4 regions of the Cupriavidus sp. GW822-FHT03E04 genome follow, and region 2 is predicted to be linked to each of the others. Evidence: predicted binding sites of a transcription regulator. Region 2 holds the regulator's gene; each other region holds the start of a gene.
What was found. Region 2 encodes FNR, which switches genes on or off when oxygen is low (the NO sensors DNR and NnrR bind a similar motif). Its sites were predicted from a motif close to TTGATNNNNATCAA; they were not measured.
Positions count from the first base shown of each region.

Region 1: a site for FNR is predicted at 5,400-5,413, ahead of hemN (oxygen-independent coproporphyrinogen III oxidase). Genes of this name have one in related genera too.
Region 3: a site for FNR is predicted at 2,354-2,367, ahead of AC1RQC_RS03150 (oxygen-binding di-iron domain-containing protein). Genes of this name have one in related genera too.
Region 4: a site for FNR is predicted at 3,016-3,029, ahead of AC1RQC_RS18775 (DUF3149 domain-containing protein). Genes of this name have one in related genera too.

Region 1 covers NZ_JBXANI010000018.1:128,569-136,271, forward strand. Annotated here, with positions in the region: gene AC1RQC_RS25575 (DMT family transporter) at 1-745, opposite strand, end outside; gene AC1RQC_RS25580 (AraC family transcriptional regulator) at 822-1,643, opposite strand; gene AC1RQC_RS25585 (GNAT family N-acetyltransferase) at 1,722-2,180, shown strand; tRNA gene AC1RQC_RS25590 (tRNA-Arg) at 2,323-2,398, opposite strand; gene AC1RQC_RS25595 (c-type cytochrome) at 2,787-3,674, shown strand; gene hemN (oxygen-independent coproporphyrinogen III oxidase) at 3,739-5,340, opposite strand; gene AC1RQC_RS25605 (ABC transporter substrate-binding protein) at 5,548-6,690, shown strand; gene AC1RQC_RS25610 (ATP-binding protein) at 6,722-7,703, opposite strand, start outside.
Region 2 covers NZ_JBXANI010000013.1:246,562-254,264, reverse strand. Annotated here, with positions in the region: gene nusA (transcription termination factor NusA) at 1-8, opposite strand, end outside; gene rimP (ribosome maturation factor RimP) at 5-493, opposite strand; gene rluB (23S rRNA pseudouridine(2605) synthase RluB) at 825-2,798, opposite strand; gene scpB (SMC-Scp complex subunit ScpB) at 2,804-3,880, opposite strand; gene AC1RQC_RS20805 (hypothetical protein) at 4,007-4,447, shown strand; gene AC1RQC_RS20800 (sulfite exporter TauE/SafE family protein) at 4,471-5,235, opposite strand; gene fnr (fumarate/nitrate reduction transcriptional regulator Fnr) at 5,534-6,259, shown strand; gene AC1RQC_RS20790 (hypothetical protein) at 6,346-6,591, opposite strand; gene AC1RQC_RS20785 (membrane protein) at 6,594-6,812, opposite strand; gene ccoG (cytochrome c oxidase accessory protein CcoG) at 6,880-7,703, opposite strand, start outside.
Region 3 covers NZ_JBXANI010000002.1:234,930-242,632, reverse strand. Annotated here, with positions in the region: gene AC1RQC_RS03160 (LysR family transcriptional regulator) at 1-726, opposite strand, end outside; gene gstA (glutathione transferase GstA) at 862-1,488, shown strand; gene AC1RQC_RS03150 (oxygen-binding di-iron domain-containing protein) at 1,510-2,301, opposite strand; gene AC1RQC_RS03145 (glutathione peroxidase) at 2,564-3,202, opposite strand; gene AC1RQC_RS03140 (MDR family MFS transporter) at 3,278-4,768, opposite strand; gene AC1RQC_RS03135 (CBS domain-containing protein) at 5,482-5,931, opposite strand; gene AC1RQC_RS03130 (CDGSH iron-sulfur domain-containing protein) at 6,188-6,835, shown strand; gene AC1RQC_RS03125 (TetR/AcrR family transcriptional regulator) at 6,810-7,529, opposite strand; gene AC1RQC_RS03120 (DUF2855 family protein) at 7,592-7,703, shown strand, end outside.
Region 4 covers NZ_JBXANI010000012.1:105,119-112,821, reverse strand. Annotated here, with positions in the region: gene AC1RQC_RS18790 (acyltransferase family protein) at 1-1,046, shown strand, start outside; gene AC1RQC_RS18785 (Bug family tripartite tricarboxylate transporter substrate binding protein) at 1,276-2,214, shown strand; gene upp (uracil phosphoribosyltransferase) at 2,329-2,979, shown strand; gene AC1RQC_RS18775 (DUF3149 domain-containing protein) at 3,109-3,255, shown strand; gene AC1RQC_RS18770 (helicase HerA-like C-terminal domain-containing protein) at 3,383-4,933, opposite strand; gene AC1RQC_RS18765 (YebC/PmpR family DNA-binding transcriptional regulator) at 5,192-5,917, shown strand; gene purD (phosphoribosylamine--glycine ligase) at 6,023-7,291, shown strand; gene hemF (oxygen-dependent coproporphyrinogen oxidase) at 7,510-7,703, shown strand, end outside.

The sequences.
Region 1 (7,703 bases), on a different contig from region 2:
GCGCTGCCTCGCTGCCGCTCGTGCGCGCCGAACCTGCGTACCACAGCAGGAATCCGCCGACCGTTGGCACGATTGCGTAGTAGATCACCGCAGCCACCGCCTGCGTGGAAAACGCCAAAGTCCACGGCGCCTCGAACACAGCAAACAGCGCGGATGCGACCAGCCCGATGCCGCACATGACCGCTGATAGCGCGAGTGGCGCAATCGCCTGGTCCAGCCGCCGGTTGAGCAGGATGAACAGCCCCTCGCACACTACGGCTCCCAGGACGAGCGCGTTACCGAGCAGGGAATGCCCGCTGCCAGCGCCGGAAGGAAAGGCAACCATGACAATCCCAGCCGTGGCCAGCCCGATCGCGAGCATGAGGAAACGATGGGGCCGCTCGCCAAGCAGCAGGATCGCAATCACCGCCGATACCACGGGCAGCGTACCAATGATGACGCCAGCATCCGCGGCCGAGGTCAGCCGCAGACCGGAGATCAGCAGCGTCGTATAGCCCACGCTGCCCGCCGCCGCCTGCACCACCAGCGTGATCCGGTCACGGCCGCGCGGCCTTGGCCACGACGCCCCGGTCAGCCGCAACGCGCCCAGCAAGCAAGGCAAGGCGATCGCGAACCGCAGCGCGGTGGCCGTGAACGGCGGCAGGCCGGACGCAATGACTTTGCTTGCAATCACGGTGCTGCCAACCAGCACCATCGCAAGGGTCAGATAGCAATACCCCAGATAGCTTCCCCGCTTGCCCGGCATGCGCAGCCCCCGCCATGGAAAAGCAGCAGGCTAGCCGGGCCGGCGCATCGGGTCTTGAATGAAATTGCAGCTCAGCTCAGCTCACCACGGCTGCATAGGCGCGCGGCGACACGCCGTACTGGCGCACGAACATCCGCGTCATGTGGCTCTGGTCGGCAAAGCCGCTGGCGGCGGCCGCATCGGCCAGGGCCTTGCCCTGCGCAATCAGCGCGCGAGCCAGATGGATGCGTCGCTGCAAGAGGTACGCGTGCGGCGTCAGCCCGGTTGCCTTGGAAAACGCACGCAGCAGCTGGAACCGGCTCAGCCCGGCAACCTCGGCGAGTTCGGCCAGCGAGACGGCTGCGGCCGGATCATCGTCGATCAGGCTGCGCGCCCGAGCGATCGCCTCCGCCTGTGCCCCCGCCTGCGCGCCTGCGCTGCGCGCAAGGCCGGGCTCCGCTACCCGTGCCAGCAGGGCGAGCAGCATCGCTTCGCACTGCAGATCCGAGCCAGCGCCGCCGCCGGCCGTAACGAGCAGATAGAGCTGCTGGAAGCTGGCCGCCACCGCGGCATCGCTGACGACCGGGCTAGGGAATTCGCACTGCCTCGTCCTGCCTTCGCTTAGGTCCAGGCTGGCCCGCGCGATGCATGCAGGATTGAAGTAAAGCATCCGCCACGAGCGCCCGGCGTCGCCGATGGGCATGCCATCGTGCACCTCGCCCGGGTTGACCATGATCATGTCGCCCGGGCCCGCCTCGACCATGCCGCGCCCGCTGTGCGACCTGTGCGCGCCCTGCCAGATCACGCCAATGCCAAATTGCTCGTGGGTATGCCGCGCAAAGGTGTGGCGCGTGCTCGCCTCGACGGCCTCCACGCCAGGCATCTCGCAGCGAAGGATCCTGAACTGTCCTGAGCGCATTCCGTGCTCCCCATTCCGTTCTCTCTTTTGCGCGACGATATACTCACCCTTCAGCGTTGCGCTACCCCCGGTTCTGACATGGAACACATCCTCTTCCGGTCTGCAGTCTTGGCCGATCTTCCCGCCATCGTGGCATTGCTGGCGGACGATGCGCTTGGCAGCCAGCGAGAGATCGTCAGCACGCCCGTGGACGAAAGGTACGTTATCGCCTTCCACGCCATCGCTGCGGACCCGAATCAGCGTCTCGTGGTAGCCGTGGATGGCGACACGGTAATCGGCACGCTGCAACTGTCGTTCATACCCGGCATCGCCCGCGCAGGTGCATGGCGGGGGCAGATCGAAGCGGTCCGCATCGCGGCGCCGTTTCGCAGCGCAGGGTTCGGCCAGAAGATGTTCGAATGGGCGATCGCGGAATGCAGGTCCCGCGGATGCGCCATCGTGCAACTCACCACCGACAAGGGCCGTGCGGATGCGCACCGGTTCTACGAAAGGCTTGGCTTTGTTGCCAGCCACGAAGGCTACAAGCTGATCCTCTAGGCCGGCCAAAAACGGGAGGCAAGGAAATGGGGAAGCTGGGGTGATGCCACTGACAGAAGTGCCGATACTGAAGCTAGGTGCAATTTAGCTACAGTGGGCGTTCAAGGTAGTGGAGGGAAGTGCCGCAATCCCTTGTCAGGATTGGTGCGCCCGGCTGGGATCGAACCAGCAACCCCTGCCTTCGGAGGGCAGTACTCTATCCATTGAGCTACGGGCGCACAGGGTATGACGGGGTACAACGCGGGCAGCGCGCGAGTGCCGCTGCCGGAAAGTCGCATAGCATACCGTGTTTGGCGAAAGACGTCCACGCCGGGCTGAAAAGTGCAGCCAGATGACGTCTCTTGCAAGCCGCTTTTGCCTCCATACGGTAGGTCTTTGAGGCTATAATCGCGAGTTATTTGTGTAAAAACGGGGCTGCGCAACGTCCACTTCAGGTCCGGGGATGATGGTGCCGCGCCCTGCTGGCTGGCCCGTTTTGGGGCAGTTGGCACCGGATAATAGTCCGATGCGCGCAATTGGCCAGGGGGAATTGGCCACCGAGCAAGCGGCCACATAAGCAGCCGATCGCGAGCGGCCACAGGTTTCCTGCAAAATTGAGAGTTGAGTATGAGCGACGTCCATAACGCACAAGACGAACACGAGTCTCCCATCAAGACCCCCAAGCAGCTGATCGCTGTGGTGATTGCCGCCTTCCTGGTGCCAATCATCGTGATCATCCTGCTGGTCAACTTTGTCGGACACGGTGCCAAGGAAGGCGCGGGTTCTACCGCTACCGTGGAAGCTGTCAATGACCGCATCAAGCCGGTCGCCTCGCTCGAACTGAAGGACCCGAACGCACCGCGCGTCTACAAGACGGGCGAGCAGGTCTATAAGGAAGTCTGCGCTGCCTGCCACGCCACCGGTGCTGCCGGCGCGCCCAAGTACAACACCGCCGGTGACTGGGCTCCGCGTATTGGCCAGGGCTTTGCTGGCCTGCTGAATTCCGTGCTGCACGGCAAGGGCGCCATGCAAGCCCGCGCCGGCACCACCGCCGACGACTACTCCGATTACGAACTCGGCCGCGCCGTGGTCTACATGGCCGACGCCGGTGGCGCCAAGTTCCCGGAACCCGCCGCGCCCGCTGCTGCTCCGGCTACGGCTGCCGCTTCGGACGCCACGGTGGCGGCTGCAGCCGCCGCTGCTCCGGCCGCTCCCGCAGCTGCCCCCGCTGCCGCTGCCGCCGCACCGGCTGCTGCAGCTGCCGCGCCGGCTTCCGCCGAAGTAGGCAAGAAGGTCTACGAACAAGTCTGCGCCGCCTGCCACGCAGCCGGTGTTGCCGGTGCGCCGAAGTTCGGCGACAAGGCAGCCTGGGCACCGCGCCTGAAGGAAGGCATGGACGCCGTGCACGCCTTCGCCCTGAAGGGCAAGGGCGTGATGCCGCCGAAGGGCGGCTACGCCGGCCCCGACGCCGACGTGATGGCCGCAGTGGACTACATGGCCAACGCTTCGAAGTAAGCGCAAGCAGCTCTCAACAAAAAAGCCCGCGGCATGCCGCGGGCTTTTTGCTTTCCGGTGTGACTCAAACCACGCGCGAGTAGCGCTTTGGCATCGGCAAAGGCGTACCTGCATCAGCGCTCCGGATGGCAGCGGGCTCGGTGCGCCGGGCATCTTCGCGCAGGAAGCCGTCGAACACCATGGCCAGGCGGCGCACCAGCAAACGCCCCAGCGGAGTCACCTCGATGCGGCCAGGCTCACAGCGCACCAGCCCGTCTTCGGCCAGCCGCGCCAGCTCCGCAAGCTCATGCGCGAAGTGCACGGCAAAATCGATGCGGTGGCGCGCTTCGACCGCCGCCATATCCAACACGCCATTGCACATCAGCGCGCCAATCACATCGCGCCGCAAGTGATCTTCGTCGCGCATGGCGAAACCGCGCATCACCGGCAGCACGCCGGCGTCGAGGCCACTGTAGTAGTCATCCAGCGTGCGGGCGTTCTGCACGTAACGGCCCGCCACTGCGCCGATTGACGAAACGCCGAAGCCGAGCTGGTCATGGCCGGCGTGGGTGGAATAGCCCTGGAAGTTGCGCTGCAGCCGGCCCTCGCGCTGGGCCACGGCGAGCGCGTCGTCCGGCAGCGCGAAGTGGTCCATGCCGATGTAGACATAGCCCGCGGCGGTCAGCTGCTCGATCGTGCCGACCAGGATGTCGAGTTTTTCGGCGGCTGCCGGCAGTGCGCTTTCATCGATGCGCCGCTGCGGCTTGAACACGTGCGGCAGGTGCGCGTAGCTGTACACCGAGAGCCGGTCCGGGCGCATCGCCAGTACCTGCTCCACTGTGGTGGCAAAACGCGCCGTGGTCTGGTGCGGCAGGCCGTAGATCAGGTCCATGCTGACCGAGCGGAAACCCAGCCGGCGCGCGGCGTCGACGACCGCCTGCGTCTCGGCCAGCGATTGCACGCGGTGGATGGCGTGCTGGACCTCGGCGTCGAAATCCTGCACGCCCAGGCTGATGCGGTTGAAGCCAAGTTCGGCCAGCAGCGCCATCTGTGCGTCGCCGATGCGGCGCGGGTCGATCTCGATCGAGTGCTCGCCCTCGGGCAGCAGGTGGAAGTGCTGGTGCAGCGCATCCATGACCCGGCGCATCTCGGCGGGATCGAGGAAGGTCGGCGTGCCGCCGCCCCAGTGCGACTGCACCACCTCGCGCCGCGTGCCAAGCTGCTGCGCCACCAGCGCCATCTCGCGCGCCAGGTAGTCCACGTAGTGTGCGCTGCGGCGGTGGTCCTTGGTGATGATCTTGTTGCAGCCGCAGTAGTAGCAGATGTTCTCGCAGAACGGCACGTGCACGTACAGCGAGAGCGGTGCGGCGGCTTTGGCCGTGTTGGCGGCGTGGGTGGCGCTAGCAGCGCAATCGGCCAGCGCCTGCTGGTAGTCCTGCGCGCCGAAGCCGCCGTGGAAGCGGTCCGCCGTCGGGTAGGAGGTGTAGCGCGGGCCGTTGATATCCATGCGGCCCGCCAGCGCGCGAAAGTCCGACAAGGCATGCCGGTCCGGCGCTGCCGCGCCCCGTCCCGCCGGCTTGCCGGTGCAGGCGGCGCCGCACTTGCCGGAGCAGGTGCGGGATTGGCTCGGGACGGCAACGGGGACGGGCATTGCGTTGGGGAACTGGGCGGGGGCAGTCGCAGCCATGGGGCGGCCTTTGTCGTGGATTCGATGACCCATCGTAGGGCGCGCCGCCCGCGCCTGCGTTGACCGGGGTCAAGCCGCGGCCCATGACATGCCGCGCGCCACGGCGGGAACATGGCCGGCGTCATGCCAGCGTCACCTGGGCCGTATAGGCTGCGCGGCGCTCTCCCCAATCATGCAATTGCTCTGCACCTGGCCTCGCGGATTCCCATGAACGCTTCTTCCCTGATCGCCAACCCCGCACGACCGCCGCGCCGCCGGGTCCTGGCCGCACTTGGCAGCGCCATGCTGGCGCCTGCCTCCTTGCTGGCGCAGGCGCCGCCGCGCCGCCCGCTGGTGATCGGCCACCTGGTGGACCGGGGCGGCGCCCAGGCCGACCTGGCGCGCGACTACCTGGCGGGGGCCAAAGTGATGTTCGATGCGGCCAACGCCGGCGCGCGGGAGCCGCGCGTGGTGCATGTGGTGCGCGAGGTCGACGCCGATCCGCGCGCGGCCACCGCGCAGGCGCTGTCGCTGGTTGACGGGGAGCGGGCTGAATTGCTGTTCGGCCCCAGCGATGCCCTGCTGCCGGTGCTGGCCGCCTCGCCCGAGCTGGCCCGGCGCGGCGTGCAGATCGTGGCGCCGTTGTCAGGCCTGTCGCTCGCGGCGGATCACGTCTGGTACACGCGGGCCGACTACCGCAGCGAGCTGGATGCGGCCATCCGGCAGTTGCGCAGCTATGGCCTCAAGCAACTGGTGCTGGCCGTGGCGCCGGATTTTGCGGCCGGCAGCCTGGCTAGCGGCACGCCGTGGCGGCGCCAGGCCGAGCAGGAGCCGGGACTGCAGGCACTCACGCTGGATGCGGGCAAGGGCAGCGACGCCGGCGCGGTGGCGCAACGCATCGCCGCCGCGCGCCCGGCCGCGGTGATCGTGGCGGGCGATACGCTGGCCTATGGCAACCTCGGCCGCGCGCTGGCGGCGCGGGGCTGGTACGGCTTCCTGGTGGGCTTGTCGGCGGTCAATTCGCTGGCGGCACGCGAGATTCTTGGCGCCGGCTACACCGGCGGCATCGTGTTGACGCAGATCGCCCCCGGGCCGCAGGACCTGACCCTGCGCGTGGTCAAGGAGCACGTGGGCCGGATGAAGCAGTTCCTGGACGAACCCGCCTCGCCGGCCACGCTGGCCGGCTATATCGGCGCGGCCTGGCTGGTGCGCACGGCGCTGGCCGCGCCGCGCGGGGCCACCCCGGCGGACCTGCGGCGCGCGCTGCAGGCCCGCGTCGACGTGGGCGATTTCGTGCTGGATTTCACACACGGCTCGCGCGGCTCGCAGTATGTGCAGCTTGCGGCAATGGGGGGCGGCACGGCACGGTGAGCGGTAGCGCTGGCACCGGGCCGCCCGCGGCTCAGGCGCGCGGCAACACGATGCGCACCCGCAGGCCGCCCTCCGCCCGGTTGGCCAGGCTGAGCTCGCCGCCGTGGCGCGCAACGATATCCGCGGCAATCGACAGGCCCATGCCGACCCCGCCGGTGGCACGGTTGCGCGAGGATTCGAGCCGGTAGAACGGCTCCAGCACGCGCGCCATTTCCTCCGGCGGAATGCCGGGGCCGCTGTCGCACACATCGATCACCACCCGCTCGGGGCTGTCCGCCAGTTCAATGCACGCGCTGCCGCCGTAGCGGTGCGCGTTCTCGACCAGGTTGACCACGGCCCGGCGCAGTTCGGCCGGATAGGCCAGCAGCGGCTCGGCGTCGCCAGACAAGGTGACGTCCTGGCCGACTTCCGTGGCATCGTCCACCACGGCCTGCAGCAAGGCATGCACGTCCACCCGCTGGCGCGGCGCGGCGGCGCCGTCGCGCTCGCGCAGGTAATACAGGGTGGCATCGATCAGACCATTCATCTCCGCCAGGTCCTGGCGCAGGCGATAGCGGACCTGGTTGTCGTCGACGCCTTCGATGCGCAGGCTCATGCGGGTGAGCGGGGTGCGCAGGTCGTGGGACACGGCTGCCAGGAAGCGCGATTGCTGTGCCAGCTGGGTGCGGATGCGCTGCTGCATGTGGTTGAAGGCCTGGGCTGCGGCGCGAGCCTCGGCCGGGCCGCTGTCTTCGTCCAGCGGCGGGGCATGCACGTCCTGGGCCAGCCGGCCGGCGCTGCTGGCCAGGCGCTGGACCGGCCTGGCCAGCAATCGCGCGCCCACCCAGGACGCGGCCACAATGGCGGCGAGCTGGAACAGCTGGCCCAGGCGCGGCGGCCCAAGACCGTGCGTGCGGCGCGGGCGGCGTGGCGGCACTGGGGCCCCGGCTCCGCCTTGGCCGTTGTCCGCGCGCGCCTCGGCATCCGGCGGCGGCGGGAACTCGCCCCGCCGCCCCTCTTCACCCGGGGGCGGG
Region 2 (7,703 bases):
CGGCTCATTGCTTGTTCCCTTTTTTCTGATTTCCTTTGAAGTCGATCACCGGCACCAGGCGTGCGCGATCAACATCGGATATGGTGAATTCCAGCAGCGCCGTGCCGTTCTGGCCTTCGAACTCGAGGCCAATCTGCTCTGCCCCCGGCTCACCGGTAGGCGTCTGCAAGATGCCGACGAAGTTCTTCTGCCCGTTGACCGGAAGGCGCAAGGTAACCCTGGCTTCCTGGCCCGCGAAGCGGACGAAGTCAGCCAGTTTCTTGAGCGGCCGGTCCAGCCCCGGCGAGGACACTTCGAGGCGCTCGTAGTCGATGTTCTCGACGGTGAGCACGTGGGTAAGCTGACGGCTTACCTTCTCGCAATCCTCAATGACGATGCCGGTTTCAGGCTGATCGATATAGACGCGCATGAGTCCGCCTGGAGCGCGCTCGAGCTCAACCAGCTCGTACCCCATGCCGTTCAGGGTGGTTTCGATCAAATCTGCCAGATGCACTGTATTCCCGAATAATGGCCATCAATACCGTGGCAGACCCAGCCCATCGGCACGGCCGTCTTGGTTGACGGCTTCAGCCAGCTTGCCTGCCAGTCATCCCGACCGGCGCGCCGCGAAACACGGCAAGCACACGAAACGGGCGAAGCAAAAAAAAAATGGGCGCAATGCCCATCATTCGCCCACCCTTTTGCAGGATGACTTTTGAATAGACTTTGATTATACGCTGTCGCGGTGCAAAAGGCAAAGGCACCCAGCTTTGGCAAGACAGGGATGCGGCCTGCGCCGCTCTTTTCCCTGCCAGGCCCGCCCAAGGCACCCTGCCTCGCATCGCTCAACGATTGCCGTCGCGGCCACCACCACGAGGACGGCGATTGCCGTTGGGCTTGCCGGCCTGCGGCATCACATTCCCATTGGCTTCGCCACCACCGCGGCGCTGGGAACGATTCTGACCGCCGCCCATACCGCCCATACCGCCCATACCGCCCATGCCGCCGCCCATGCCAGCGCCACGGCCGCCACTGCGGCCGCCGCGGCCCGGGCCGCCCGGGCCGCGGGGGGAACCCGCCGCGCCACCACCCAGCTTGGTGGTATGGGACGTCAGCAGGGTCGGGCCACCGATGTAGCCCATCGACGTTTGCATCGGATCCGGCTGGCCGCGGCCAGCACCGCTGCCGCGCGGGCCGTTGCCGCGGTTGACGCGCGGCAGGCCGTCCATGCCGGTCGGCATCGGCATGCCGGCAATGGCTGCCTCGGTGCGCTGCTGCCGGCCACCCACCTTGCTGCCGCCGCGGGGACCGCTATCCCCCTTGGACGGCGCCTTCAGGCCGATGGATGCCATCAGCGCGCGCACGTCGTCCGCCGCGAGTTCCTGCCAGCGGCCGCGCTTCAGGCCGCGCGGCAGCAGGAACTGGCCGTAACGGGTACGGATCAGGCGCGACACGGTCAGGCCGACGGCCTCGAACATGCGGCGGACTTCGCGGTTGCGGCCTTCGGTCAGCGCCACGTGGTACCAGTGGTTGATGCCTTCGCCACCACCGTCCGCGATGCGCAGAAAATTAGCCTCGCCATCGTCGAGCTTGATGCCATGCAGCAGGCGCTGGCGATCGGCCTCGGCCAGCTCACCCAGCGTGCGCACCGCATATTCGCGCTCCACGCCGTAGCGCGGATGCATGAACTTGTTGGCGATATCGCCCGAGGAGGTAAAGATCAGCAAGCCCTCGGTGTTGAAGTCGAGGCGGCCCACGGCCACCCACTTCCCTGCCTTGATGCGCGGCAGGCTGTCGAACACGGTCGGACGGCCTTCCGGATCCGACTGGCTGACGATTTCGCCGGACGGCTTGTGATACAGCAGCACGCGCGGAGGCTTGGACGACACACGGCGATGAATCAGCTTGCCGTTGACCCGGACCTGGTCGGCCGGCAGGATGCGCTGGCCGATGTGGGCAGGCAGGCCATTGACCGAAACCCGGCCCTGCAGGATCAGCTCTTCCATTTCCCGGCGCGAGCCCAGTCCACCCTCGGCGAGCACTTTGTGCAGCTTGGGCGCATCATCGTCTGCAGACAGCTCGCGCACCGGCTTGACCCGGGCCTGCGGACCGCTCGACTCTTCCTGGTCGTACTGACCGGAAATGACAAAGCGGAAGAGGTCCTCACCGCTCGCGGCGGCGGGCGCCTTCTCAGGCACACCCGCGGCTGGGCGCTGCGCGCCGCCTTTGCCCTTGTTACCCTTGCCTTGCTGGCGCGGGCCACCTTGCTGCCCTTCGGCGCCACCACGGCGAGCCGCGCCTTGCGGCTGCTGGCCTTGCTGCGGCTTGCGCTTGCGGGCGCCATTCCCGTTCGGGTTGGCGCGCGCGCCGTCACGCTGGCGCTCGCCCGTGGCTTCTCCGCCAGCTTCGCTTGCGCCTTCGGCATTGTCACCGCTGAAGTTCCGGCGGCCTCGCGGCGCCGGGCGTTCGCCCTGCTGCTCGCCGGCCTGCACAGCCTCGCCTTCCGCGAGCTTGCGTTTGCCACGCGTACGTCCCTTCCTTGCGCCGTCGCCACGCACGTCTTGCGCGGCGTCCGCATCGGGGCCGCCCGCAGGGATTGCCGCCCCGCCGTCCGCGGCACGGTCGCCGTCGCGGTCCTGCGCGGCCTGGCGGCGCGTGGCCACCAGATTGCGCAAGCCACGGCGCAGGCCCTTGCGGCGCGGCGCGCCATCGGTGCCGGCGCCGCCTTCGGCGCCATTGCCGGCATCGCCGGCCGGCGTATCCGCCTGGCGGACGTCTTGATCAGAATCGGACAAGGTATTCACATTCGGATGTTGCATGGTGTTCAGTTGGACACGCGCTGGTCGTGCTCGTCGTGCTCGCTGGGGTGCGCCGGATTCGTCGTGGACGCCCCCGGGACTTCGGACGCCTGCTCGCCGGAGGCCACTTGTACGTGGTAACCGTTGGCGGGCGTGTCCGTTTGCTCATTTGTTTCACCGTCTTCGACGGCTTGCTCCGCGGCTATGTCGCCAGACAGCGCGCCGGCGGGCTCGGCGGACACCGGCTCGCTCCCTGGCTCACTGCCTGGCCCGGGCGTCGCCGGCACTTCCGCCTCGGCCTCGGGCGCGGGTGTGAACCCGGCTTCCGCTTGCGCCAAGGCCTCCTTCCTTTCAAACGCATCCACCAAATCGGCGATGCCATCCATGGCGCCGGCCGCAAGACCGTCGTGGGCAACCACGCCGGAAGAGGTCGGTTCACCCTCTCCGGCATCCGCCGCAACCAGCGCGGCAGCGCCGGCCTGATCAGCGCCAGGTTCCGCGAATGCCTCTTCGTCGCTATCCGCCGGCACCTTGCCCAGCGCCTCGAAGTCAATCGGCTCCTGATTCAGCAGCGCGACCTGCGCCTGGGCCTGGATGTCCTCCAGCGGCGGCAATTCATCGAGCGTGCGCAGGCCAAGGTCATCAAGGAAGTTCTTGGTGGTGGCATAAAGCGCAGGCCGCCCGGGCACGTCACGGTGGCCGATCACCTCGATCCAGCTGCGGTCCTCGAGCTTCTTCACGACTTCGGTGCTGACCGCGACACCACGGATTTCCTCGATATCGCCCCGCGTGACCGGTTGCCGGTAGGCAATGATCGCCAGCGTCTCCATCACGGCGCGGGAGTACTTGGGCGGCTTTTCAGGATTCAGCCGATCCAGGTATTCACGCATGACAGGGCGGCTCTGGAAACGCCAGCCACTGGCCAGTGCCACGAGTTCCACGCCGCGTTGCTCCCAGTCGCGGCGCAGCTCTTCGAGCAGCACACGAATGGTGTCGGCACCGACGTCGTCGGCAAACAGCCGGCGCAAGTCATTGACGCGCAAGGGTTCCTGCGCGCAGATCAGCGCGGTCTCGAGGACGATCTTCGCCTCTTGGGTATTCATGTTGATTGCGTGCAGCCTGTCTTTGCACCTGCGCCCCGGTTGATCCCGGGCGCACTGGAGATTGCGGGTTCAGCGGTAGGGATTGCCACCGCCATCTGGCCGCGCAGCCAACCGCATGCTTGATGCATGCCAGCCGTGCGCCTTCTTTTATTGCATCGGGTGCCGGACCTGACCGGCAGGAGATCGCCCGGCCACCGGCATTATCTGCCAGTCGACGGAGCCCTTGCGTCGCGCCTTCCCCCTGATGTGGCGGACCTGTCCGGCGCGGCGTTTATCATCGAACGCGCCGGGTGCAAGAAAATACGGATATCGGGCCTGCTGGCCTATTTCACCCCGCCCTGCCGTAGCTGGTCTTTTGAACCGAATCTTTTGAACCGGACGGCGGATGGGGAACGGTCCCTGGCGCTGATGCCTGCCTGGGTGTTCCTGGCATGCATCCCTGAGCAGCGGATGCTACCTGACGATGCCACGATGAAATACGTGCGCGATATCGCTGTTCTTGCGATTGTATGGCATTCCCTGGCAAACCTGCAACCGATTCGCACAGCTACCTCAGCGAAGAAGTGACAGATACACCACGAAGCAGCGCTTCAGAAGACCAGGCAGAATCCATGCGCGGCAAGCGTCTCAGGCAAAAGCAGCGCGCGCGCCACCCCGGCCAAGCCAAAGGCCACCACCGCAAGCCCAGCGCCAGCCCGCAACGCCGGGCGCCGCGAAAGCTGCCTGAGATAGCCGGACAGGCCCGAGATCACCAGCAGGTTCGGCAGGGTGCCCAGGCCAAACACGGCCATCACCAGCGCGCCCGACGGGGCATTGCCGGCCAGCAACGCCATGGCAAGAGCACCGTACACCATGCCGCACGGGACCAGCCCCCAGGCTAGCCCCATGCCGTAGCGGCGCAGCAACCGGCCCTGCCCATACGCCCGGGCCACAGCCGGCAAGCGCGCCCCGACGGCACCAAGGCCGCGCAGCAAGCCACCCGCGCCCCGGGCGGCGAGCCGCTCCAGCCAACCCGTACCCATGGTGCGCCCGCGCAACATCCACAAGCCCGACAGCACCAGCATTACACTGCCGACCCCGAACAGCCAGCGCTGCAGCGGCAGGTACTGCGTCTTCCAGACGCCGGCGCCAAGGGCGCCCAGCAAGCCTCCCAGCACCGCATACATGCTCAGCCGCCCGGCATGCATGACAAGCAGTTCCAGCAACCAATGGCCGGGACGCCGGAGCACCGTGGCAGGCACGCGCGCAACGCCGCCCTGCTCCGCCGCCAGCGCGATCCCGCCGCACATGGCGGCGCAGTGCACGCCGCCCAGCAAAGCCAAGGTAAATACGCTGATAAGCACGCCTATGGTCAACTTCTCCTCCCAATCACACAATCGCAACGTCTGGCGCGGTAAAATGCGGCGAACGCGCCCCCGCAGCTCCAAGAGGCGCTATCAACATGAGGCCTTGCGCCCGCGCACACCAGCGCGCTCGCACAACATGACGACGGGCACGGCAAGCCGCGCTGCACAGATAGCGCACTGCCGCAAGACCCGCGCGCCAGGCCGATGTGGATAGCGCTTCCAACCGACGACTCTCAACGTCAAGCTCTCAACTCAATGCGCCCGCCACATCGCGCTTGACTGACTGCGCTAAACCGACAGGCCCCAATTGCTCACCACCATTCCCATTACCGAGATGTCGCCCCGCTGCTCCACTTGCTCGCTCGGCCAGCTCTGCCTGCCCGTCGGCATGTCGCAGCAGGACCTCGAAAAGATGGATACGCTGGTCCAGGACCGGGTGCGCGTACGCAAGGGCGAAACCCTGTACCGCCTCGGCGATCCTCTCACCGCCGTCTACGCGATCCGCTTCGGCACGCTCAAGACCCACCTGACAATGGAAGACGGCCGCTCGCAGATCACGGGCTTCCACCTTCCCGGCGAAGTCGTCGGCCTCGACGGCCTTGGCGAGATGCAGCATGCGTCGGACGCCACCGCGCTGGAAGATACCGAAGTCTGCGTGGTACGCTTTGGCGATCTCCAGACGCTGTCCAACGTCCTGCCGTCGCTGCAGCATCAGTTCATGCGCCTGATGAGCAAGGAGATCTCGCAGGACCAGGTCATGTTGATCACGCTCGGATCGATGCGCGCCGAGGAGCGGCTTGCCGCTTTCCTGATCAACCTGTCCGAGCGCTTGTCCGCGCGCGGCTATTCGGCCTCCGAGTTCGTGCTGCGCATGAGCCGCGAGGAAATCGGCAGCTACCTGGGGCTCAAGCTCGAAACCGTCAGCCGCCTGTTCTCGCGCTTTGCGGAAGCCGGCCTGATCCAGATCCGCCAGCGCCACGTCAAGCTGGTCGACATGGTGGGGATCAAGCAGATCGTCAACAAGTCCTGCTGACCTGCACGTCGCGCGCCGCCCTCGCCCGCGGCGGCTCGCCGCGATGCCGCGCCTGCTGGCCTGAACCGGCAAGGCGCGCATCGCAATCACTCCAGCTCGTCCGTGTCCGCCAGCCGCGTGGGCATGGTGTACAGCGTCAAGCCGCTCGACAGCGCGCACAGCACCCACGCGATCAGGAAACCCACGGTGTAGACCGCCTCCCGCGATGCCTCGACCGGCTGGCCGAAGAAGCGCAGGTCGCCGGGATCGACCATGGAGAATACCAGCGCGGTCGTCAGCCCGGCGACCAGGAAAGCGGGCCACAGCACCCACATCAGCCAGCGTAGCCTCATGATCACCTCGCTTGCGCCGCGACCGGCGCTGCCTGGCGTGCCGCGCTGCCCGCCTTCTCAACCACCAGTCCGTGGCGCGCCACCCCTTCCTCAATGGGCGGATCCGGATGGGTCATGGCCAGCCAGATCGTGACCCCGCAGGCCACCATGGCCACGAACGGCCCACTCATCAGCAGCCACGGCCATGGCTCCTTCCACCAGGGATTACTTTGCTGCGTCATCTGGCCTCCTCTAGATCTAGATCGCGTATGTTGCGTACGGATTGGTGCAACCAGCGTCTCTGCCGCCTCATAGATTGCGCGGCACGATAAAGCTGGTGCTCTGTCGAATCTCCGCGCCATGGCTCCCCGCGCCCTCGTCGGGCACCGCGGTCACTGTGACCTCGATCTTGTGCGTGCCCTGCGCCGCGGACTCGATAGGCACGCGCACCCGGATGGGAATCAGGCGATTGGACGTGGGCTCCAGGTTGCCGGCAGCGTGATCATATTCCACGGCCAGGCCCTTGAGCTCATCGCTGCCCGCGCTGACGGCGACGCGCATTGGCGCCTCGGTCGTGTTGATCAGCTGCAGCCGGTACACGTTCTCGATCCAGCGCCCTTCCACTTCCCGCCCCAGCGCGCCGCGGTCGCGGATGATATCGACCTTGAGCGGCGTGCGCATGGCCAGCGAGGCCATGAAGCCGGCTACCAGCGCCAGCCAGATCACCGAGTAGATCACCGTGCGCGGCCGCACCAGGCGCTTGCGCGCCACGGTCTCGGAGAGCGCGCTGCGCATGGCGTTCTCGGACGTATAGCGGATCAGCCCGCGCGGGTAAGCCATCTTGTCCATGACCTGGTTGCAGGCGTCGATACAGGCGCCGCAGCCAATGCAGTCGTATTGCAGGCCATCGCGGATATCGATGCCAGTAGGACAGACCTGCACGCAGATGCTGCAATTCACGCACGAGCCCAGCCCGGCGGCCTTGTGGTCCGCCTTGCGCGAGCGGCTGCCGCGCGGCTCGCCGCGGCCCACGTCATAGGTGACCACATAGGTGTCGCGATCCACCATCACGCTCTGGAAGCGCGCATACGGGCACATGTACTTGCAGACCTGCTCGCGCATGAAGCCGGCGT
Region 3 (7,703 bases), on a different contig from region 2:
TGCCTCGACGCCTTCCAGCACGCCGGCGATGCTGTTGACGCGGTACTGCGGCACCACGCGCGGCAGGTGCTTGCGGCGCCAGCGCACCGACGGGTGATCGGGCATGGCCTCGTCCGGCGCGATCCACGGCAGTGTGGCCAGCGCGGCAAGGTCGACGGCGCCGCCGTGCCCGGGGATCGCGATGCCGGCCGCCTCCACCAACTCCCGCGCCGCGAACACCGCCACGCGCAAGGGGCCGAGGCACTTGCCGATCAGGTGATCGGGTGGATGGCGCGTGGCGCGCACGGCGATGTCGGCGTCGCGCCGGGTCAGGCTGACCAGCTCATTGGTGGCGATCAGCTCGAAGCTCAGCCCGGGATGCTTGCGCCCGAGCGGCGCCAGTGCCGGCAGCACCATGCCATGCAGCACGGTATCGGTGGTGGTGATGCGCACCAGGCCCGACACCGTGCCGGCCGACACCGAGGCATGCGCGCGCGCCGCCTCCAGCTCGGCCTCGATGCGTTCGGCATGCTGTGCGAACTGCTGGGCAAGTTCGGTCGGCAGGTAGCCCGCGCGGCTGCGCTCGAACAGGCGCCGCCCCAGCCCTTTCTCGATGCGCTGCAGCGCGCGGAACACGGTGGAGGCATCAAGCCCGAGCCGGCGCCCGGCTTCGGCCAGCGTGGCGCAACGCACCAATGCCAGCACCACGTCGAGATCGGGGGAAGAGAGTTGGTAGGGTATGTTCATTGCAGATTTGCAGCCATAGCTTGCGTCAGTGCGCATTGTGATTGCGCTTTCGCAATCCTAGACTGCCTGCACTGCCACCACAAGGCGTGGCGGCAAACCCTGAAAAACCGAACCCAAAACAGCGAGGACTACCCGATGAAGCTCTACTACTCCCCTGGCGCTTGCTCCCTGGCCGTGCATATCGCACTGCGCGAAGCCGGCCTGCCGTTTTCGCTCGCCAAGGTCGACCTGGCCCGGCACAAGCTGAGCGAGCCGGAAAACGGCAGCGACGACTTCTACGCGGTGAGCCCGCGCGGCTACGTGCCGATGCTGCAACTGGACGATGGCTCGCGCCACACCGAAGCCGCATCGCTGCTGCAATACGTGGCGGACCTCGCCCCGGGCAAGGCGCTGCTGCCGGCGGCCGGCACCCAGGCGCGCCTGGAAGCGGTGGGCTGGCTGACGCTGGTCTCCACCGAGCTGCACAAGGTCTTCAGCCCGTGGCTGTGGCACAAGGAAACCGCGCAGAGCACACGCGAGGATTGCCTGGCCAAGGTGGCCCTGCGCTTCGCCGAGCTGGACCGGCACCTGGCCACGCGCGACTACTTGTGCGGCACGCAGTTCACCGTGGCCGACGCCTACTGCTTCGCCGTCGCCAACTGGGCCAATATGCTGCAGATGCCGCTCAACCCTTACCCCGCGCTGCAGGCCTACCTGTCGCGCGTGGCCGCGCGGCCGAAGGTGCACGAGGCGCTGGTGGCCGAGGGGCTGGCGCGCGATTGATCGTGCAACCGGTGCCGGGCGTCAGGCTGCCGTTGTGGTGACGGGCGGCAGCCTGTAGTTGTCCTGGCTAAGCAGGTCCAGCCCGCACTCCAGCGTGGAGACCCAGTCGATGAACTGCGCCACCATCACCTTGCCGCGAAACGACGGGCCGTGCTGCGGCACGATCCACTCGATATCCAGCCCGCGCGCCATGTTGGCCCACAGCCGGCAGGCGCGGTTGCCGCTCATGTAGCGCTGGTGGAAGGGCAGCATGGCGCGGGTGTGCGCGGCAAAATCGCTCACCACCGCGCCGGCTTCCCGCGCGCTGGTCATGGCCGCGCCCAGGTCGCCGGAGAACAGGATCTTGCTGATGGGATCGTAGAACTGGAAGTTGCCCTCCGAGTGCAGGAAATGCGCCGGCACCGCCAGCAACGTGCAGTTGCCCAGCGCGATCGGCATGCCGGCATCGGGGATGGTGACGATGCGCCCTTGCGTCTTGCCCGCCTGGCAGAAATGCGGCAAGAACCGCGCCCAGACGCGCGAGATCAGGATGCGGCTATCGGAGGCGGTCAGCCAGCGCCCGACCGAGGCCACGATATCCGGATCGGCGTGCGACGCCAGCACGTAGTCGAGCTGCTTGGGCGGAAAGTAGCGGCTGATGGCGAGGTACAGCTCGCCGTAGGTCATGTGCCCGCCAGGATCGATCAGCGCGCCGTGGCCGGCGTCGACGATCAGGAACTGGTTGGTCTGCACCACCTCGCCGTGCTCCTCCTCGACCAGGTCCGAAAACAGCAGGCAGGTGTGCCCGCCGGCATCGTATAGCGTGATGGCCATCGTCTGTCTCTCCCCAAAGCGGCGAAAGTAGCGATGGCGGCGCCCCGGCGGCTTGACGCTGGTCAAGAAGCCAGCGAATCGTGCGCCGATGCCATGGGCGCGGCCACGTTGAAGGGCAGGGTGCGCGGCGCCACCTGGGCGCTTGGCGGCTGGCAGGCGGTGTGCCTGGCCGGGATCGGCTTTACCGCGCTCAACCTGGTGGCGCACGGCTTCACGGCTGCGAAGCCGTGCGGTGCCGATGGCAGCTTAGTAGCCTGGTGGCTTAGCGCGCGCCGTCCAGCAATTGCTCGATCTTGCTCACGAACTGCTTGTCGTCGGGCTTGGTCATGCTGTTATAGCTGCCTACCACCTGGCCGTTGCGGTCGATCACGTACTTGTAGAAATTCCACTTGGGCGTGGTGCCGGACTGCTTGGCCAGCAGCGCGTACATGGGATTGGCATCGCTGCCGCGCACGTGCGACTTGCCCAGCATCGGGAATTTCACGCCATAGGTGTTGTAGCAAAAGTCGGCGATCTCCTTGGAGGAGCCCGGCTCCTGCGAAAAGTCGTTCGACGGGAAGCCCAGCACCACCAGCCCGCGTTCGCGGTACTTGGCGTACAGCGCCTCTAGCCCTTCGTATTGCGGGGTAAAGCCGCAATAGCTGGCGGTATTGACCACCACCACGACCTTGCCGGCGTACTGGCAGAGGTTTTGCGGCGCTTCGTCCTGCAGGCGGGGGAACTTGAAGTTGAGCGAGGCCGGGCAGGCGCCAGCCGGCTTGGCGGCGGTGGCTGCCGGGGTATCGGCGGCTTGCGCAAGACGCGGCGCGGCGACAACAGCGGCGGCAGCGGCCAGGACCAACGCGCCGGACAAGGCGATGCGTTGCAGGGCGCGTGAGCGCTGTTCGGGAAGGCTGCGCATGTAGGAAACTCCGGAGATGGTCTGTCCGTAGTTTACGCCGTTGGGCGTGAAATGGATGCGCAAGCCTCCTCCCGCTTACTCCATGGCCAGCGTGGCCGCGTGCTCGGTCACGCTGCTGCGCAACTCCACGTCCGGCATGCGGCGCACGATCACCAGCGCCAGCAGGGCGGCCACGGTGCCCACGGCAAAAATCAACCGGAAGCCCGACTCCACGCCGCCCGTCAGCACGTCCCGCACTGCGGGAGAGAGATGGGCCAGCGCCTCGCTGCCGTGGCGCAGCGCGCCCAGGTCCAGCGCCTGCGTCACGCCGGAAGCGTGCAGGGCATGGCGGAATTCCAGCGTCAGCAAGGTGCCGGCCAGCGCGCCGCCAAAGGCGCTGCCAAGCGAGCGCAGCACCAGCAGCGCGCCGGTGCCGGCGCCGGTATCGCGGCGCTCCAGCACGTTCTGCACCGTCATCAAGGTGCCGACCATGGTCATGCCCAGCCCCACGCCGGCCACCATCATGGCCAGCAACACCAGCGCCAGCGGCGTGGACGGCGAAACCGCCACGAGCGCCAGCAAGCCCAGCGCCGCGGCAATGAATCCGCCGGTCAGGATGCCGCGCATCCGCCCCAGGCGCGGCGCCAGCCCGGCCACGATGAAATTGCCCGCCACGGTGGAAAGCAGGAACGGCACCACCAGCAAGCCGGACTCCGACGCATCGGCGCCGCGCACCAGCTGGAAATGCAGCGGCAGCGCGAAGATGCACAAGAAGATATTCAGCGCAGCCATCGCGGACGCCGCCACGCCCAGCACATAAGCGCGGTTGCGGAACAGCCGCGGCGGCAGCATCGGGTCGCCCGCGCGGCGCTCCTGCCAGACCAGCGCGGTCACCGCCACCAAGGCCAGCAGCGCCAGGCCAGCGATCTCCGGCGAGATCCATTCGTAGACATCGCCCCCCCAGCTCATCGCCAGCAGGAAGGCCACAATGGAAACCGTCAGCAGCAGCGCGCCGCCCCAGTCCACCCGCGCCGAGCCGCCACGCACCTGCAACTGGCTCAAGCCCCGATAGCACATGAACATGGCCAGCAGCCCCAGCGGCACATTGATCCAGAACAGCCAGCGCCACGACAGATGATCTGAAGTCCAGCCCCCCACCAGCGGGCCGGCAATGGAAGCCACCGCCCACACGGTCGCCAGGTAACCCTGGTAACGCCCACGCTGGCGCGGCGCCACCACATCCGCAATCGCCGCCTGCGCCAGCGACATCAAGCCGCCACCGCCAATGCCTTGCAGCGCGCGGAACAGGATCAGTTGCTCCAGCGTAGCCGCCATCGCGCACGCCACCGAGGCCAGGATGAACAGCGCGATCGCCAGCATCAGCAGCCGGCGCCGGCCATAGGTATCCGACAACTTGCCGTACAAGGGCGTGGAAACGGTGGAAGTGATCAGGTAGGCCGTCACGATCCACGACAAATGGCCAAACCCGTTCAGGTCATTGGCAATCGCCGGCACCGCCGGAATCACCACGGTCTGGTCCAGCGCGGACAGCAAGATGCAAAGGATGATCCCGCCGATCACGCGCATGATGGCCTGGTGGCTCAGGGCAGGGGTAGCAACCGCAGAAGAAGCAGATGAAGCAGAAGTGGAGGAAGACATCGGAGGCAGCAGGGCGCGTAGTCATAAGCAACCAACGTTGCGCCCAACCGCCAACAAACCACCTCGTTTGTCAGCCTATATCGGGGAACATGGCCACAAAATTGAAATCAACCGATTGGACGCGTACCCAGCGCTGCGCGAATCGAGAACTGCCACGAGCTGGCAGATGCCGCCTGCACGGCCCGGGCGGGCCTAATTCAGTGAATGCATAATTATATGCGGATACCAAATATGGAGTGCGGCACTAAGTTGGTTTCTGATGCGGCGCAAACGCGCCTTTTGCCTGAACGTGCGTACTTCTGTTCAGTACGAGCGGCCATCTGCCGGCAAGCCGACACGAAGCAAAATACGGAATTTTGTGGTTTTTTTGTTGCCGGCAGGGACGGGAGCGTACCCAATACAGCGGGGCCAGATTGGGCTGGCCCCCAACAAGCCACCCGTCACACGCAGCGAAGCGAGACGTGAAGATGTGCCAAGACCGTATGGGGCGCCTTCCTGGCCTGCCCTTTTGGGAGACAGGAAAACAGGCCGGCGCCCCGCAGGGGTCATGAAACTGCCTTTGACTTTAAGCTTGTGACCTTAAGCCCTTGAACCTGCGGTAAATCAGCTTCCATTTACCAGGAATCACCGGGGCAATGAGATCAGAGCTTGGGATGGGGCGTCCCGCTAATGTAGTGCTCCAGTTGATCGATGATAAATTTCTGCTCGGAAATAATATCCTTGACCAGGTCCCCGATCGACAACATGCCCACCAGGGCATCGCCGTCCATCACCGGCAAGTGCCTCAACCGATGCTGCGTCATCAACGCCATGCACTCATCGGTACTCTGATCCCCGCGCACATAAATCACCGCCGACGTCATGATGTCGCGAACAAAGGTCTCCCGGGAAGTCCGCTGCATCAGGATCACCTTCCGCGCATAATCCCGCTCGCTCAAAATACCAACGATATCGCCGCGTTCGATCACCAATAACGCGCCAATGCCTTTTTCCGCCATCAGTTGCAGCGCAGCATAAACCGTGGCGCCAGGGGGAATGCTGTAGATAGCCTGAGTCGGTTTGGACTCAAGAACCTGTCGTGCAGTTTTCATCACCCACTCCTTGTTCGATCCCAACGGATTGCAACACGACCCGCGCAAAGGCGGGAGCGCCTGGCAGGGCACCTGCGCACCGCGCCGCTGCCTATCGCCTTCAGATTAGCACCACGCGCGCACGCCTTACAGGGTGACGCACACGAATCTTTGCAAAAAAACCAAGCCGCTGAAAAGCACTGCGCAAACCCGCCGGCAAGCGCTATAAAGGAAAGGGAGCGCGCCACCTGGCGCGCAATGCGCAGGAGGGCCAGCCATGGCCACCGAGTCCGTTGCCGGCAAGCGCGTCATCGTGCTCTTCGACGACAGCCGCTGCATCCATTCGCGCCACTGCGTGCTGGACCGCCCGGACGTGTTCGTGCCCGGCGTGCAGGGCGAGTGGATCCACCCCGACAACGCCAGCGCCGAAGAAATCGCGGAGATTGCGCACAACTGCCCATCGGGCGCCATCAGCTACCAGAACGTCGACGATTCCCCCGGCGAGGCGGCGCCGCTGGTCAATGTGGTGCGCGTGCTCGAGAACGGCCCGCTGGCGCTGCGCGCCGCCATCACCATCGATGGCCAGCCCGCCGGCTTTCGCCTGACGTTGTGCCGCTGCGGCGCTTCGCGCAACAAGCCCCTGTGCGACGGCAGCCACGCCAGCGCGGGTTTCGTCGCCACCGGCGAGGCCGCCACCGTGGCATCGGAGCCGCTGGCGCAGCGCGATGGGCCCCTCGATATCCATCCCATCCCCAACGGACCGCTGCGCGTCAAAGGCAATCTTGAAGTCATCAGCGGCACCGGCAGAACCATCACCCGCATGACCGAGGCCTGGTTTTGCCGCTGCGGCCAGTCGGGCAACAAGCCGTTCTGCGACGGCTCGCACAAGAAGGTAGGGTTCAGGAGCGACGCGCAGGATCCATAAAATCCATAGGATCCGAAGACGACGGCGCGGCCCCCAGCGCCAGCAGGCAAAGCCGCTCCATCTGCGCCACCCATGCCGCCCGCGAGGACTCGGCAGCCTGCAGCAGCAGCCGATAGCGGCGCGCGCCCCAGACCGCCTCCAGCAGGCTTCGCACCGTGGCGGGGTCCGGCGCGCCCGGCAAATCCGGGCATGCCGCCAGCGCGCGCTGCCAGGCCGCGTACAACTCATCGAACACACGGCGGTGATGCTTGGTCTCGGCGATGCGCGCTTCCAGCATGAGCATCTCGTGTTCGAAGCCCTCCAGCGAGGCATCGTCGGCGCCGCAGGTCAGCCGTGCCAGGCGCTGGACGCGCGTGCGCCAGTCCAGCCCGGGTGCGGCCGCCACTTCGGCCTCGATGCGCGCCAGCAGCAGCTCGATGGTGTGCCGCACATAGCCGGAGAGCAGCGCCTCCTTGTTAGGGAAGTACTCGTACAGGGTGCCTACGGAGCATCCGGCCTCCAGCGCCACGGCGCGCGTGGTCACGCCGTCCCAGCCACGCGCCCGCCATATCCGAACAAACGCCTCGTAAATGGCATCCACGGTAAAGCGCGCGCGCTGCTGCGACGGGCGTTTCAGCGGCCTGGCAGGCGCTTGCGCCGGCTCGGCCGCGGCACCCGCGTTTCCGAACCCGGCGGCCTGCTTGCGGCGATACATTGGTGGCATCGACCTCGACGGTGAGAAAGGGACAGAAAATGGGACAGACGATGGATCAGACGATGGATCAGACGAAGCACAGCGACCATGGCAGCCACCAAGGCAGTCACAACGACAGCGCCGAACAATCGCTCACGGTCACCCGACTGCTGACACGCAAGCATGCCCTAAATG
Region 4 (7,703 bases), on a different contig from region 2:
ATGCGGCGAGCGGGCCGCATGGCGGCGCGGCCGGCGTGGCGCTGCAGTTGTTCTATGCGCTGTGCAGCGTCGGCCACGAATGCGTAATCGTGTTCTTCCTGCTCTCGGGCTACCTGGTAGGCGGCACCGTGCGCCGCAAGATGACGCGTGGCGACTGGTCCTGGCGCAGTTATCTGGCCGACCGCATGACGCGGCTATGGATCGTACTGCTGCCCGCGCTGCTGCTCGGTCTGTTCTGGGACAGTGCCGGGATCCACTTGGCGTGGGGGCCGTTCTACCAGGGCACCGAGGGCAACGCGGCCCAGCAGATCGATATCTCGCATAACCTCGGCGTCGCGGGATTGGTTTGCAACGCGGCGTTCCTGCAAACCCTTGCCTGCGATACCTATGGCTCCAACGGGCCGTTGTGGAGCCTGGCCAACGAATTCTGGTACTACCTCTGGTTCCCTGCGCTATACGGTGCCTGGCACCTGCGCCGCACGCCGCAGGCGTTGCTGTGCGTATTGGCGGTGCTGGTCACGATGGGCCTGTTCCACGGCCTGGTCGAAGGCTTCCTCTTCTGGCTGCTGGGCGTGCTGGCGCAAGCCCTGGAAGCGCGGCTGGCGCAGATCGCAGCGATCGCGCGGCGCAAGTGGCTCGTGCTGCCGGCGCTGCTGGTGTTCCTGGCCGCCATTGCGCTGACCAAGCACAAGCCGTACGCCGATGCCGCTGTCGCGCTGGGCTTCTTCGTGCTGTTGCTGGCCGTGCTGTCGACCCGCATCCGCATCGGCCACGCCGGCTTGTCGCGCCTGGCTACGTTGGCGTCCGGGTTTTCGTACTCGCTCTACCTGACGCATTTCCCGCTGACCCTGTTCATCGCCGCGACCCTGGTCAAGGTCCGCCTGCCTGTCAGCGCCGGCAGCCTGGGCCTGGCCGCGCTGATCCTGCTGGGCTGCTATGCCTACGCCTTTGCCGTCTACTGGGTGTTCGAACGCAATACCCAGCGGGTGCGCGGCCTGCTCGGGCACCCGGCGCTGCCAGCGGCGCAGCGCGGGCAGAATATCTAGCCGCCATGCCGTTGCCTGGCTGGCTAGCCAGCCTGCCTGGCTGGCAACCCTGGCAGCCAGCCTGAAACTGCCGTAAGCTCGCCGGTCGGCGCGTCAAACGCGCGCCGCATAAGAAAAACCAGGAGCATTCATGACGGCAGCACCCCTCGCTATTCTTTCCTCGCGCATTCCCGTTCCAGTCAAAAAGCAGACCGCCGCCCGCCCGCTGCTGATCGCCGCCGCGGTTGCCATGCTCGCAAGCGGCTGGCTGCCCTCGGCCGCCAGCGCAGCCGATTACCCCGTCAAGCCAATCCGCTTCATCGTGCCTTACGCTGCTGGCGGCACCACTGACCTCGTGGCGCGCACGGTCGGCCAGAAGGTGGCGGAGAAACTCGGCCAGCCCGTGGTCGTGGAGAACCGCCCCGGCGCTGGCGGCAATATCGGCATGGAGGCGGTCGCCAAGGCCGCGCCTGACGGCTACACCATCGGCTTCGGCGCCATCTCGACCAATGCGTTGAACCCGCATATCTACAAGCACGTGCCGTTCGACCCGCGCAAGGATTTCACCGCGGTCAGCCTGCTTGGCACCTCGACCATTGTGCTGGAAGTCAGCAACAGCCTGCCGGTAAAGAATGTGGCCGAGCTGGTCAGCTACGCCAAGGCCCATCCCGGCCTGACCTACGCCACCGCGGGCACCGGCACGTCCATGCACCTGGCGGGCGCGATGTTCGCGCAGATGACGCAAACGGGCCTGACCCATGTGCCATACAAGGGCAGCAGCCCGGCCATCAACGACATGCTGGGCGGCCACGTGCAGGTGATGTTCGACAACCTGCCCGCCTCGCTGCCGCACATCCAGGGCGGCAAGCTGCGCGCGCTGGCGGTGGCCGGCAAGAGCCGCTCGCCAGCGCTGCCGAACGTGCCGACGCTGGCCGAGGCCGGCCTGGCGGGCTACGCCGTCGAGCCGTGGTTCGGCGTGTACGGCCCGGCCGGGCTACCCGCGCCGGTGGTGCAGGCACTCAATGCCGCCTTCATCGCGGCGCTGGGCAATGCGGACGTGAAGGACAAACTCGGGCAGGCAGGCTTCAACCCCAAGGGCTCGAGCGCGGCTGACCTGCAGTCGCTGACGCTGTCCGAGTACGAGAAATTCGGCAAGGTCGCCAAGAGCGCCAGCATCTCGGTGGATTGAGCGCAGGCGGGGCTGCGCGCTTGCGGCGGGAGGATCGCCGGGGGCGCGCAGCCCCGCATCCATTACAATCCGGCTGCAACGGGCCCTCGCGCCCACTCCTGCCGACTACCCGCCATGAAGCAAGATCCGCGTTTCCCCAAGCTGTACATCCTCGATCACCCGCTGATCCAGCACAAGCTCTCCCATATGCGCGACAAGGACACCTCCACGCGCACGTTCCGCGAGCTGCTGCGGGAAATCACGCTGCTGATGGGCTATGAAATCACGCGCGACCTGCCGCTGACCACGCGCCGCATCGAGACGCCCTTGGTGGAGCTGGACGCGCCGGTGATCGCCGGCAAGAAACTCACCATCGTGCCGGTGCTGCGCGCCGGCGTGGGCATGAGCGACGGCCTGGTCGAGCTGATTCCCTCGGCCCGCATCGGCCATATCGGCGTCTACCGCGACGACCAGCACCGCCCGGTGGAATACCTGGTGCGCCTGCCCGACGTGGAAGACCGCAGCTTTATCCTGTGCGACCCGATGGTCGCCACCGGCTACTCCGCCGCGCATGCGGTGGATGTGCTCAAGCGCCGCGGCGTCAAGGATGATGCGATTACGTTCGTGGCGCTGGTGGCAGCGCCGGAAGGCGTCGAAGTATTCCAGAAGGCACATCCCGGCGTGAAACTGTTCGTCGCCTCGCTGGACAGCCACCTGGACGAGCACGCGTACATCATCCCCGGTCTCGGCGACGCGGGCGACCGGCTGTTCGGCACCAAGAACTGAGTTTTCCTGGCAAGCCGGGCACTGTCTGCGCCCGGCTTGACCGGCCTCAATCCCGCCGGCCGCGGCGCTCCCTAGACTATCGGCAGCGGCACACCGTCCGGTGTGCCTCGCCTGACCTGGGAGACCCACATGGCAGCCTTGAAGATCCTGTTTTCGACCCCCACCGGGCTGATGAGCCTGGCCGTCATCGCCTTCATCATCGGCATGGGCTGGTTCTTCACCCGGCTGTTCCTGCGCAAGATGCGGGAAGACGAGGCAGCGGCGCAACGCCGCTAAGACGCAAGTCCCGCCCGCTGGCGTTATCGCCGACGGACCGGCTGGCCGATACCACGCCATGGCTATGCGCCGCGCCCGCCGATCTCGCCGGGCGTGGCACACCGGAGCGGCCGACGGCCGGCGCCTCCTACTTCTTCTTGCCCGAGCCCAGCAAGCTGCCCAGCACGCCGCGAATCAGCTCGCGCCCGACCTGCGAGCCCACCGTGCGCGCGGCCGACTTGGCCATCGACTCCAGGATGGAATCGCCGCGCCCGGTCTTGCCCGTGCCCTTGGTCAGCCCGCCGAAGATCTCGCCCGCCTGGTCCAGCCAGCCGCCGCCCTGCGCGGGCGGCGCTTCGGGCTGGCCAGCCGTAGGCGCGGGCGCGGGTGCGCCGCCGCCAGCGGCGGGGGCAGACCCAGGCGCGGCGGCGCGGCCCTTGAGCTTCTCGTAGGCCGACTCGCGATCGATGGTCTGCTCATAGGTGCCGGCCACCAGCGAGTTCGCCAGCAATTGCTTGCGCTCGTCGTCGGTGATCGGGCCGATCCGGCTGCCGGGCGCCAGCACCCAGGCGCGTTCCGTGATGCCGGGGATGCCCTTGGCGTCCAACAACGACACCAGCGCTTCGCCCACACCGAGCTCCCCGATGGCCTTTTCCAGGTCCAGCCCCGGCTTGGCCCGCATGGTGGTGGCCGCCACCTTGACGGCCTTCTGGTCACGCGGCGTGAAGGCGCGCAGCGCGTGCTGCACGCGGTTGCCGAGCTGGCCCAGCACGGTATCGGGGATGTCGACAGGATTCTGCGTAACGAAATACACGCCAACGCCCTTGGAGCGGATCAGCCGCACCACCTGCTCGATCTTGTCGAGCAGGGCCTTGGGCGCGTCGTTGAACAGCAGGTGCGCCTCGTCGAAAAAGAACACCAGCTTGGGCTTGTCAAGATCGCCCGCCTCGGGCAGTTTCTCGAACAGCTCCGACAACAGCCAAAGCAGGAAAGTGGCGTAGAGCTTGGGCGAATTCAGCAGCTTGTCGGCGGCCAGGATATTCACCACGCCCTGCCCGTTCTCGGTCTGGATGAAGTCGTCCAGGTTGAGCATGGGTTCGCCGAAGAACACGTCTGCGCCTTGTGACTCCAGCGCCATCAGCCCGCGCTGGATGGCCCCGATCGAGGCCGCGGAGATATTGCCGTATTCGGTGGTGAACTGGCCCGCGTTGTCGCCCACGTACTGCAGCATGGCGCGCAGGTCCTTGGCGTCGAGCAGCAGCAGCCCGTTGGCGTCGGCGATGCGGAAAACCAGGTTGAGCACGCCCTGCTGGGTGTCGTTGAGTTCCAGCATGCGCGACAGCAGCAGCGGCCCCATATGGGAGACCGTGGCGCGCACGGGATGGCCCTTTTGCCCGAACACATCCCACAGGGTGGTGGGGCAGGCGCCCCACACCGGCTCGGGCAGGCCGAGCTCGGCCAGCCGGGCCTTGAGCTTGTCGGAGAGCTTGCCCGGCTGGGAAATGCCGGTCAGATCACCTTTGACGTCGGCCATGAAGACCGGCACGCCCAGCCGGGAGAAACCCTGGGCCAGGCTTTGCAGGGTCACGGTTTTGCCGGTGCCGGTGGCGCCGGTGATCAGGCCGTGCCGGTTGCCCATCTCGGGCAGCAGGGCAAGTTCCAGCTCGGCGTTCTTGGCGATGATGATGGGTTCGGCCATGGTCTCTCTGGTTGGCAAGCCGCGCGGCGCTTTCGCCGCGACCGTCCCCGCCCTTCCCGGCGGCTCCCGTGATCGGGAGGCCAGCGGCGGCGGGGCCGCGTGATAAAATGCTGGGCTGATTATGCCAGCCCCCAAGGCCGGCTCACAGACACATAAACCACCCGGCGCGCCGCCAGCGAGCACCCGTTGCCCGCCCGGCACAGCCGGCGCGCAAAGCCAAGGCGCGCGCGTCAAACATTTTCCGCTTCGGAGAGAATCATGGCCGGTCACTCAAAATGGGCCAATATCAAACACAAGAAGGCCGCGGCTGACTCCAAGCGCGGCAAGGTCTGGACCCGCCTGATCAAGGAAATCACCGTCGCCGCGAAGCTCGGCGGCGCTGACCCCGACTCCAACCCGCGCCTGCGCCTGTCCATGGACAAGGCAATGGATGCGAACATGCCCAAGGACAACATCCAGCGCGCCATCCAGCGCGGCGTGGGTGGCCTGGAAGGCGTCAACTACGAAGAGATCCGCTACGAGGGCTACGGCCTTGCCGGCGCGGCGATCATCGTCGACTGCCTGACCGACAACCGTACCCGTACCGTCGCCGAAGTGCGCCATGCCTTCTCCAAGAACGGCGGCAACATGGGTGCGGAAGGCTCCGTGGCGTTCATGTTCACCCATTGCGGCCAGTTCCTGTTCGCCCCCGGCACGCCCGAGGACAAGCTGATGGAAGCCGCGCTGGAAGCCGGCGCCGACGACGTGGTCACCAACGACGACGGCTCGATCGAAGTGCTGTGCCCGCCCAATGATTTCGGCACGGTCAAGGCCGCGCTGGAAGCCGCGGGCTTCAAGGCCGAGATGGCCGACGTCACGATGAAGCCGCAGAACGAAGTCAGCTTCGTCGGCGACGACGCCATCAAGATGCAAAAACTGCTCGACGCCCTGGAAAACCTGGACGACGTGCAGGAAGTCTTCACCAACGCGGTGATCGAGGAGTAAGGCGCGGATCGGGTAAGACCTCGCCTCACGGCGGCAGCGCGGTTCGATGAGCCATGGCTGCCGCTTTTCGCATTTCGCATGCGTCATTTTTTCTGGCAGTAGATCATGAAAGTATTGGTTGTCGGCTCGGGTGGTCGTGAACACGCGATGGCCTGGAAATTGGCCCAGTCGCCCAAGGTGCAGGTGGTGTACGTGGCGCCGGGCAATGGCGGCACCGCGCTCGACAAGCGGCTGCAGAACGTTCCCCTGACCGATCCGGAAGTGCTCGCCGCCTTCGCCGAGCGCGAAGGCGTGAGCTTCACGGTGGTCGGCCCCGAGGCGCCGCTGGCGGCCGGCATCGTCGATATCTTCCGTGCCAAGGGCCTGCGCATCTTCGGCCCGACGCAGGCGGCAGCCCAGCTGGAATCCTCCAAGGATTTCGCCAAGGCCTTCATGCAGCGCCACGGCATCCCGACCGCCGCCTACCAGACCTTCAACGACGCCGCCGCCGCGCACGCGTATATCGATGCGCAAGGCGCGCCGATCGTGATCAAGGCCGACGGCCTGGCCGCCGGCAAGGGCGTGGTGGTTGCCGCCACGCTGGAAGAAGCGCACGCCGCGGTCGACATGATGCTGGCCGACAACCGCCTCGGCGACGCCGGCGCACGCGTGGTGATCGAGGAATTCCTTGAGGGCGAGGAAGCCAGCTTCATCGTGCTGGTAGACGGCAAGAACGTCCTGGCACTCGCCACCAGCCAGGACCACAAGCGCCTGCTCGATCACGACGCCGGCCCCAATACCGGCGGCATGGGCGCGTACTCGCCGGCCCCGGTGGTCACGCCCGCGCTGCATGCCCGCGCGCTGCGCGAGATCATCATGCCGACCGTGCGCGGCATGGAAAAAGACGGCATCACCTACACCGGTTTCCTCTATGCCGGCCTGATGATCGACAGCGAAAGCAACCTGAAGACGCTGGAGTTCAACTGCCGCATGGGCGACCCGGAAACCCAGCCGATCCTGGCGCGCCTGAAGACCGACCTGGTCGACGTGATGGAGCACGCCGTCAACGGCAAGCTCGACGAGATCGAACTGGACTGGGACCGCCGCACCGCGCTGGGCGTGGTGATGGCCGCCTTTGGCTATCCCGATGCGCCGCGCAAGGGCGATGCCATTACAGGCATCCCGGCCGAGACCGACGACAGCGTGACCTTCCACGCCGGCACCACACTCACGGATGGCACGCTGCTGACCACGGGCGGGCGCGTATTGTGCGTGGTCGGGCTGGCCGATACCGTCAAGGCGGCACAGCGCGCGGCTTATGGCGCGGCCGAGAAGATCCACTTCGACGGCATGCAGTACCGTACCGACATCGGCTACCGAGCCATCAAGCGGTAACGGACGATAAATCTACTGCACGACCCATGGCGAGCCCTGCGGTGCCCGCCATGGGCCGCCCACTACGATTTCTTCGCCCTTTACGATGGTTCGTGCTGAATTTGCCGAATCCGGCCAGGCGTTGCCTCAGCCAGTACAATCATGACATCGCTATGACGGCCGGGCAGGTTGACTGACCTGCCCGGCCGTCACCGCTCCGGCTCACCCGCCCGCATACCATGATCGATTCCCAGGCAGTCCGTGCCTATCTGCTCGGTCTGCAAGACCGTATCACCGACGCTGTTGCCGCCATCGACGGCAAGGCGTTTTCGACCGATGCCTGGGAGAAGCCGCCCACCGAGCGCCTGCGCGGCAGCGGCCGCACCCGGATCCTGGAAGGCGGCGCCGTGATGGAGCGGGCCGGCGTGGGCTT